Regions from separate parts of the Amycolatopsis sp. NPDC049688 genome, predicted to be linked through region 1. Evidence: riboswitches for the same ligand, from Rfam matches in the RefSeq annotation. Region 1 holds a riboswitch; the other holds the start of a gene.

Evidence for each region. Region 1 has a riboswitch for S-adenosylmethionine ahead of AB0J55_RS44135 (ATP-binding cassette domain-containing protein). Riboswitches for the same ligand answer to the same signal wherever they lie in the genome.
Region 2: another riboswitch for S-adenosylmethionine. It lies ahead of AB0J55_RS37460 (aminotransferase class V-fold PLP-dependent enzyme); the one in region 1 lies ahead of AB0J55_RS44135 (ATP-binding cassette domain-containing protein).

The regions. Positions count from the first base shown of each region.
Region 1 is NZ_JBFANY010000027.1:27,631-31,834, reverse strand. It holds gene AB0J55_RS44145 (transglycosylase family protein) at 1-561, shown strand, start outside; gene rsmA (16S rRNA (adenine(1518)-N(6)/adenine(1519)-N(6))-dimethyltransferase RsmA) at 688-1,524, shown strand; SAM riboswitch class I at 1,666-1,756, shown strand; gene AB0J55_RS44135 (ATP-binding cassette domain-containing protein) at 1,966-2,979, shown strand; gene AB0J55_RS44130 (4-(cytidine 5'-diphospho)-2-C-methyl-D-erythritol kinase) at 3,049-4,011, shown strand; gene AB0J55_RS44125 (ASCH domain-containing protein) at 4,008-4,204, shown strand, end outside.
Region 2 is NZ_JBFANY010000017.1:120,390-124,593, forward strand. It holds gene AB0J55_RS37450 (metalloregulator ArsR/SmtB family transcription factor) at 73-750, shown strand; gene AB0J55_RS37455 (potassium/proton antiporter) at 847-2,325, shown strand; SAM riboswitch class IV at 2,404-2,518, shown strand; gene AB0J55_RS37460 (aminotransferase class V-fold PLP-dependent enzyme) at 2,558-3,892, shown strand; gene AB0J55_RS37465 (hypothetical protein) at 3,909-4,204, shown strand, end outside.

The DNA.
Region 1 (4,204 bases):
GACCAGGCCGAGGGCGGCCTGGACGTCAAGCTGACCGACGGCGCCGAGGTGCACATCAGCCGCACCGGCGTCTCGACGGTCACCCAGAAGGAGAGCATCGACCCGCCGGAGCAGCGCGTCGACGACCCGGACCTGGAAAAGGGCAAGACCAACGTCGAGGACCCGGGCACGCCCGGCGAGAAGATGGTGACCTACAAGGTCACGCAGAAGAACGGCAAAGAGGTCGGGCGGGAGACCGTCTCCGAGCAGGTCATCACCCCGGCCAAGCCCAAGATCATCCACGTCGGCACCAAGAAGGCCCCGAACCCCGACATCGGCGACGGCTCCGCGTGGGACCGCATCGCGCAGTGCGAGTCGGGCGGCAACTGGGCCATCAACACCGGCAACGGCTACTACGGCGGCCTCCAGTTCGACAAGCAGACCTGGAACGCCTACGGCGGCTCCCAGTACGCGGCGCTGCCGAGCCAGGCCACCCGCGAGCAGCAGATCGCGGTGGCGGAGAAGGTCCGCGACGCCCGTGGTGGCTACGGCGCCTGGCCGGTCTGCGGCAAGAAGGCCTGACACTTTCCCGGAAACGGCCCCCGTCCCCCGTGGACGGGGGCCGTTCCGCGTGCCCCGAACCGACCCTCCAGGTACGCGAACCGACCGTCCAGGTACGCCAACCGACCGCCTGGGTACGCTCGTCCGGTGGTTGAACTGCTGGGACCGGCCGAGATCCGGGCGCTGGCGGCCGAACTGGACGTGCGGCCGACCAAGAAGCTCGGGCAGAACTTCGTGCACGATCCCAACACCGTCCGCCGGATCGTCGAGCTCGCCGGGATCACCCCGGACGACGTCGTGCTCGAGGTCGGGCCCGGGCTCGGGTCGCTGACCCTCGGGCTGCTCGCCACCGGCGCGCGGGTCGTCGCCGTCGAGATCGACCCCAAGCTCGCCGAGCGGCTGCCGAAGACGGTCGCCGAACGCGGGCCCGAGACGGCCGGGAACCTCACCGTCGTCGGGGCCGACGCGCTGCGCGTCACGCGCGAGGACCTGGGCGAGCCGACCGCACTCGTCGCCAACCTGCCGTACAACGTCGCCGTGCCGGTCGTGCTGCACCTGCTGGCCGAAGTGCCCTCGCTCCGCACCGGGCTCGTGATGGTCCAGACCGAGGTCGCCGACCGGATGGCCGCCGGCCCCGGCAGCCGGATCTACGGCGTCCCGAGCGTCAAGCTCGCCTGGTACGGCTCGGCACGCAAGGTCGCCGCCGTGCCACGTTCGGTGTTCTGGCCGGTGCCGAACGTCGATTCCGCGCTCGTCGCCTTCGAACGCGCCGGCACGACGGCGTCCGGCGACCGGGACCGGCTCTTCGGCTTGGTCGACGCCGCCTTCTCACAACGCAGGAAGACCCTCCGCGCCGCGCTCGCGGGCTGGGCGGGCTCGGCCGAGCGGGCCGGCGAGCTGCTGACGGCCGCCGGGATCGACCCGAAGACCCGTGGCGAGCAGCTGGACGTGCACGACTTCGCCCGGATCGCCGCCGCGCGTTAGCCCTCCACGGCTTTCGAACTCCACAGTGGAGGCGTGAAAATACTCCTTCGCCGCCCGTGATCCCGTCATCCGGACACCGCCACTCGTGTGATCTGGGCCAACGGGCTTGCGTTCGCTCCTCGGGATCGGTTTTACTCAGTACGTCCATCCCGAGCGACTGAGAGACCTGGCTCGCCGAAGTCGCAGCAACCACCCTCCACAGGGCAGGTGCTACCGCCAGGACCGATGGAGGCCGTTTTCGATGAAGAGGGTAGCCCGCCCCCTGCTCCTGACCAGGCGTCGCGTCGTCGACGAAGGCCGCCGCTCCGTGACCGCGTGTCGACGCTCCCGCTGAGCTAGTCCGAGCCGGTCCACCTCTTCTTCATGCACCGTCCGAAAAGGACGGAACTCGCTTGCGGCCGGGTGCTGCGCCATGCGCGCACCCCGTTTTCAGGAGCCTTCGTGATCACCGTCGAAAACCTGTCCAAATCCTTTGCCTCCAACGGAAACTCGGTCGTCGCGCTGCGGGACGTGAGCGTTGACGTCCAGGCCGGCTCGCTGTTCGGCGTGGTCGGTCCGGCCGGCTCCGGCAAGTCCGTCCTCGCCCGGTGCATCGCGCTGCAGGAGCGGCCCGACCGCGGTGTCGTCCGCCTCGACGGCCTCAACACCGGCACCCTCGACGGCCGCCGCCTCCGCGAGATCCGCCGTCAGCTCGGCGTCGTCTCGACGAAGCCGGAGCTGATCGCCGAGCGCACGATCGCCGGCAACATCGCTTCCCCGCTCGAGCAGCTCGGCGTCGACGGCCCGCAGCGCCGCAGCCGGGTCGGCTCGCTGCTGGACCTCGTCGGCCTGACCCCGCGCGCGGCCCAGCGCCCCGGCGAGCTGTCCGCCGGTCAGCTTCGCCGCGTCGCGGTCGCGAAGGCCCTCGCGGCGGCTCCCGCCGTCCTGCTCGCCGACGACCCGACCGCCGGTGTCGACCCGGAGGAGGCCGGCGCGGTGCTCACCGTCCTCGACCGGGCCCGGTCCGAGCTGGGGGTCACGGTCGTCGTCACGACGCCGGACGCGGGCGTGGTCCGCCGGGTCTGCGACGACGTCGCGGTGCTGGAGGACGGCACGGTCGTCGAGCGCGGCACGGTGCTCGACCTGATCTCCGACCCCACGAGCCGCACCGCGCAGGCGCTGCTGCCGGCCATCGAGACCACCCGCTCGCAGGCGGCGCGCTACGACCGCTCGGCGGACGTCGTGCTGGTCGGCTTCGCCTCGGTCGGGGCGCTGCTGCCGGAGGCCGCGGGCCGGTTCGACGTCGAGTTCGCCACCATCGGCGGCGGCCTGACCCGCATCGGCGACACGCCGGTCGGCCGGTTCCGCCTGGGTGTCCGCGGCGAGCGGGCCGACGCGGCCCTGGCCTGGGTCGCCGAGCGCGGCGGCCACGTGACGCACACCGCGCGTGGCCCGCAGGGTGTCGCGGCCGCCTGATCTCTCCCCGAAGACGCCCCGATGCGCAGGTCGCATCGGGGCGTTTCCGCGGGCACGTAGGCTGGTCGGGTGCTCGCCGTAGTTCCGCCCCCAGTCACCGTCCGGGTCCCGGCCAAGGTCAACCTGCACCTTTCGGTCGACGACCTGCGTGAAGACGGTTACCACGAGCTGGTCACCGTGTTCCAGGCGCTGTCGCTGACCGACGAGGTGACCGTCGCGGTCACCGAAGAGCCCGGCATCGAGGTCTACGGCGAGGGGGAGGGCTCGGTCCCGACCGGTCCCGAAAACCTGGCCTGGCGGGCCGTCGAAGCGCTGGCCGCGCACGTCGGGCGCACCGGCGAGCCGAAGGTCCGGGTGGTGCTGCGCAAGGGCATCCCGGTCGCCGGCGGCATGGCGGGCGGCAGCGCCGACGCGGCGGCGACGCTGGTCGGCCTCGCCTCGCTCTGGAATCTCGACGTCACCCGCGACGAACTGGCCGAGATCGCCGCCGGCCTGGGCAGCGACGTCCCGTTCGCGCTCTACGGCGGCACCGCGCTGGGCACCGGCCGCGGCGAGCAGCTGGTCCCGGTGCTGTCGCGGCACACGTTCCACTGGGTGCTGGCGTTCGCCGCCGAAGGGCTGTCGACGCCGAAGGTGTTCGGCGAGCTGGACCGCCTGCGCGCGGCGGGCAACCCGCCCCGGATCGGCTCGCACACGCCGGTCGTCGAGGCGCTGGCCTCGGGCGATCCGCGCCAGCTGGCCCTGCTGCTGGGCAACGACCTGCAGGCCGCGGCCGTCTCACTGCGGCCCGACCTGCGCCGCACGCTCCGGGCGGGGGTGAACGCGGGCGCGCTCGCGGGCACGGTGTCCGGTTCCGGCCCGACGTGCGCGTTCCTCTGCGAGGACGGGCAGTCGGCGGTGGAGGTCGCGGCCGAGCTGTCGGGCGCGGGCGTGTGCCGGACGGTCCGCGTGGCCCACGGCCCGGTCCCGGGCGCCCGCGTGGTCGGCGGCGACGACGCGAACCGGCCGACGCCGCCGCGGGTGCACGCATGAAGCACGCCGAGTTCGCGTTTCCGGGACCGTTGCGCGACAAGCTGGTCGCGGCGATCCTGCGCGGGGAGAAGACATCGACCACCGGCCTGGTCGCGGAGTACGAGAAGTTCGGCGAAGAGCTGCCCGTCGTCGGCGAGCGCGAGCTGATGATCGACTCGGCGGGCGCGGGGGTCGCGGTGCTCGAAACCACCGA
Region 2 (4,204 bases), on a different contig from region 1:
AGGTACGCGAGCCGGCCGGTCCGGTGCGATGGTTCGGCCGCGGGCGAAGGGTCGGGGTCGTAGCGTGGGGGCATGGAGACGATCGCGCTGGCCGAGGTGGCCGCGGTGCTCGCCGACCCGAGCCGGGCGACCATGTGCCTCGTGCTGCTGGACGGGCGGGCCTGGACCGTCGGTGAGCTCGCGAAGGCGGCCGGGATCGCGCTGTCGACGGCGAGCGAACACGTGACGCGGCTGGCCGGCGCCGGGTTCGTCGTCCGCGTCAAGCAGGGGCGCGCCAGCTACGTCCGGATCGCCGACCCGCGGGTCGCCGAGCTGATCGAGCACCTCGCCCAGCACGCCGAGCATCGCCCGGTGACGGGGCTGAAGCCGTCGCTGCGGGTGCGGCGGCTCGGGTTCGCGCGGACCTGCTACGACCACCTCGCCGGTGAGCTCGGCGTCGCCCTCCGCGACGGCATGCTGGCCACCGGCCTGGTCGACACCGCCGACGGGCTGACGCTGACCCCGCGCGGCCGCGAAAAGCTCGGCGAGCTCGGCGTGCCGGTCGCCGCCGGGCGGCGGCCGCTGCTGCGTGACTGTCTGGATTGGACGGAGCGCCGCGACCACCTGGCCGGAGCACTGCCCGCGGCCCTGCTCGACCGGGCCGTCGACGCCGGCTGGGTGCGCCGCGACGGCCACCGCGCGGTCAAGGTGCTGGCGGAGGCGCCGTTCGCGGCGCTGGGAGTCGATTTCGGCACGTTGGGCCGGCCTTAACACACCGGGTGTCCACCGCGGGGCAGCGGTACACGAACGAGTTAACCCCGCCGCTTCACTATTCTGAGTGCCCCACGGCACTCGGGAGGAGGCGGCATGGACCAGCTCCCCGTGCTGCTCGGCGTCGGCGGTGTCGTGCTGCTCGCCTCCGTGCTGGCCGTGCGCGTGTCGATCCGGCTCGGCCTCCCCTCGCTGCTGCTCTACCTCGCGATGGGCGTCCTCCTCGGCGAAGCCGGCTTCGGCATCCGGTTCGACAACCCCGAGCTGACCCAGTCGCTCGGCCTCGCGGCGCTCGTCATGATCCTCGCCGAAGGCGGCCTGACCACTCGGTGGTCGGCGGTGAAACCCGCGCTGGGCACCGGAATCGCACTGTCCACAGTGGCCGTCGTGGTGAGCGTCGCGGTCACCGGCGCCGGCCTGCACTGGCTGCTGGGGCTCGACTGGCGGCTCGCGCTGCTGTGGGGCGCGGTGCTCGCGTCCACCGACGCGGCCGCGGTGTTCTCCGTCCTGCGCACGGCCGGCATCGGAAAACGGCTCACCGGCGCGCTCGAACTCGAGTCGGGGATCAACGACGCGCCGGCCTACATCGCCGTCGTGGTACTGGCCGAAGGCACCACTGTGGACTGGACGCTGCCGCTGCTGGTGGTCTACGAACTGACCGCGGGCCTGGTGATCGGCCTCGCCTTCGGCTGGCTCGGCGGGTTCGCGCTGCGCCGGGCCGCGCTGCCGGCGACCGGCCTCTACCCGCTCGCCACGGTCGCGGTGTGCGTCGTCGCCTACTCGTCCGGGCAGCTGCTGCACGCGTCCGGACTGCTCGCCACCTACGTCGCCGCCCTGGTGCTCGGCAACTCGCGGCTGCCGCACCGGTCGGACACGCTGTCGTTCGCCGAAGGGCTGGGCTGGCTGGCGCAGATCGGGCTGTTCGTGCTGCTCGGCCTGTTCGCCTCGCCGAGCCGGCTGCTCGACGCGATCGTGCCGGGCCTGGTCGCGGGCGCCGTCGTGCTGCTGCTGGCGCGGCCGATCTCCGTCGTGCTGTCCATGCTGCCGTTCCGGCTGCCGTGGCGGGAGCAGGCGTTCCTGTCGTGGGCCGGGCTGCGCGGGGCGGTGCCGATCGTGCTCGCCATGATCCCGCTGTCGCACGGCCTGCCGGGCGCCCAGCGGCTGGTCGACGCGGTGTTCGTGCTGGTCATCGTGCTGACGCTGGTGCAGGGGGCGACGCTCGGGCCGCTCGCCCGCCGGCTCGGGCTGGCCAGGAAGTCCGAGGCGCACGAGATCGAGGTCGACTCCGCGCCGCTGGACGAGCTGGGCGCCGAGCTGCTGCAGGTCCGGATCCAGCCGGGGTCGAAGCTGCACGGCGTGTACCTGTCCGAGCTGCGGCTGCCGGTCGGGGCGACGATCAGCCTGGTCGTCCGCGCCGGCGCGGGCTTCACCCCGCAGAAGACGAGCCGCCTTCAGGAGAACGACCAGCTGCTGGTGGTGACGACGAGTGCCGTCCGCGACGCCGTCGAACGCCGGCTCCGCGCGGTCGACCGGGCCGGGCGCCTGGCCCGCTGGCGGGGTGAGTCCGGGCGCTGAGCACGCTCTGTGAGCGGCGTCTCAGAATGTGCGACGGGGGTTGGCGGCCGGGCGCGCTCTCGGTTACCTTTCGAACCAGGTCATGAGTGCCAGCGCGAAGCCCCGGCTTGCTGGCCGGCAACCCTCCTACCGCGGTGGGGTGCCCCGGGTGAAGACCGGGCCGGTCGCGCCGTGCGACGGGCAAGCGCGGGCCCCTCGCCGGGGGTCCCCCGGATCGCCGAGGAGGCACCCGATGACTCTGGCCATCGACCGCACGCAGCCCGAAACTCTTGCCGCGCAAGACATCCCGGCCGTCGCCGGGGCGGCGCTGCGCGTCCCGCTGGTGACCGGCGGGGACATCGGGTACGCCAACCTCGACCACGCGGCGAGCGCCCCCTGCCTCGACGCCGTCCGGGCGAAGGTCGACGAGTTCCTGCCCTGGTACGCCAGCGTCCACCGCGGTGCCGGCTTCGCCTCGCAGGTCTCCACCAAGCTCTACGAGCGCACCCGCGACGTCCTGCGCCGCTTCGCCGGCGCGCGGCGGACCGACACCGTCGTGTTCACCCGCAACACCACCGACGCCTTCAACCTGCTCGCCCGCAGCCTGCCGCGGCACACCACGGTGATCGTGTTCGACACCGAGCACCACGCCGCACTGCTGCCGTGGCCGGGCCCGAACGTGCGCCGGCTGCCGACCCCGCGCACCCGCCTGGCCGCGGTGGCCGCCGTCGACGAGGCGCTCGCGGCCGCCCCGCAGGGCCCGCGGCTCGTCGTCGTCACCGGAGCGTCCAATGTGACCGGTGAGCTGCTGCCGGTGGCGGAAATCGCCGCGGTGGCGCGGAAACACGGCGCCCGCGTCGCGCTCGACGCCGCCCAGCTGGCCCCGCACCGGCGGATCTCGATCAAGGAACTGGACGTCGACTACGTCGCCCTCTCCGGCCACAAGCTGTACGCACCCTTCGGAGCGGGCGCGCTGATCGGCCGCGCGGACTGGCTGCGTGCGGCCCGGCCCTACCTCGCCGGCGGCGGTGCGACCAAGCTCGTCACCGAGGACGCCGTCGTCTGGAACACCGGGCCGGAGCGCCACGAAGCCGGCTCGCCCAACACCGTCGGCGTGTACGCCCTCGGCGTCGCGTGCGAAACCCTGAGCCGGCACTGGGACGCGGTCGTGGCGCACGAGCAGGCGCTGCTCGCCCGGCTGCGCAAGGGCCTCGACGGCATCCCGGGCTGCGCCGAGCTGCGGCTGTTCGACGCGCCGGTCGACCGCGTCGGCACGGTCAGCTTCGTCGTCGACGGCTTCGACCCGGGGTGGCTCGCGGCGGTGCTGTCCGCCGAGTACGGCATCGGCGTCCGCGACGGCGCCTTCTGCGCTCACATCGCGGCCAAGCGCCTGATCGGCGTCACCGGCGGCGAGGGGCAGCAGGCGGTCCGCGTGAGCCTCGGCCTCGGCAGCACCGAGGAACACGTCGACCGGGTGGTGCTGGCCCTGCGGCAGATCGTCGCGCGGGGCGCCCGCTGGGAGTACGCGAAGGTGGACGGCCGCTGGGCGCCGGTCGGCGACCCGCGGGAGCTGCCGCCCTTCTGCTGAGCGTTAGCCTGGGCCGATGGGGAGAGGGCCGCGTTCCTGGTTTCCGCTGGCACTGCTGGGGTTCGCGCAGATCGGCTTGGCCGCGGTGCAGCTGCTGGCCCGCCGAAGCCGGGCCGAGAGCGAATCCGCGAACCTCCTGCTCCGGCCGGCGGTCCCGCCCGGTGCGACCGAGTACAGCCGCGCGCTGCGGATGCCCCTGGATTTCCACGTGGGAGGCAGCGGCCTGCCGAACGGCCCTGGATGGCTGGTCGCGCTCGGCGTGGTCGTCGTCGGCACGGCCGTCTGGTACGCGCTCACCCGGCGCCCCGGCCG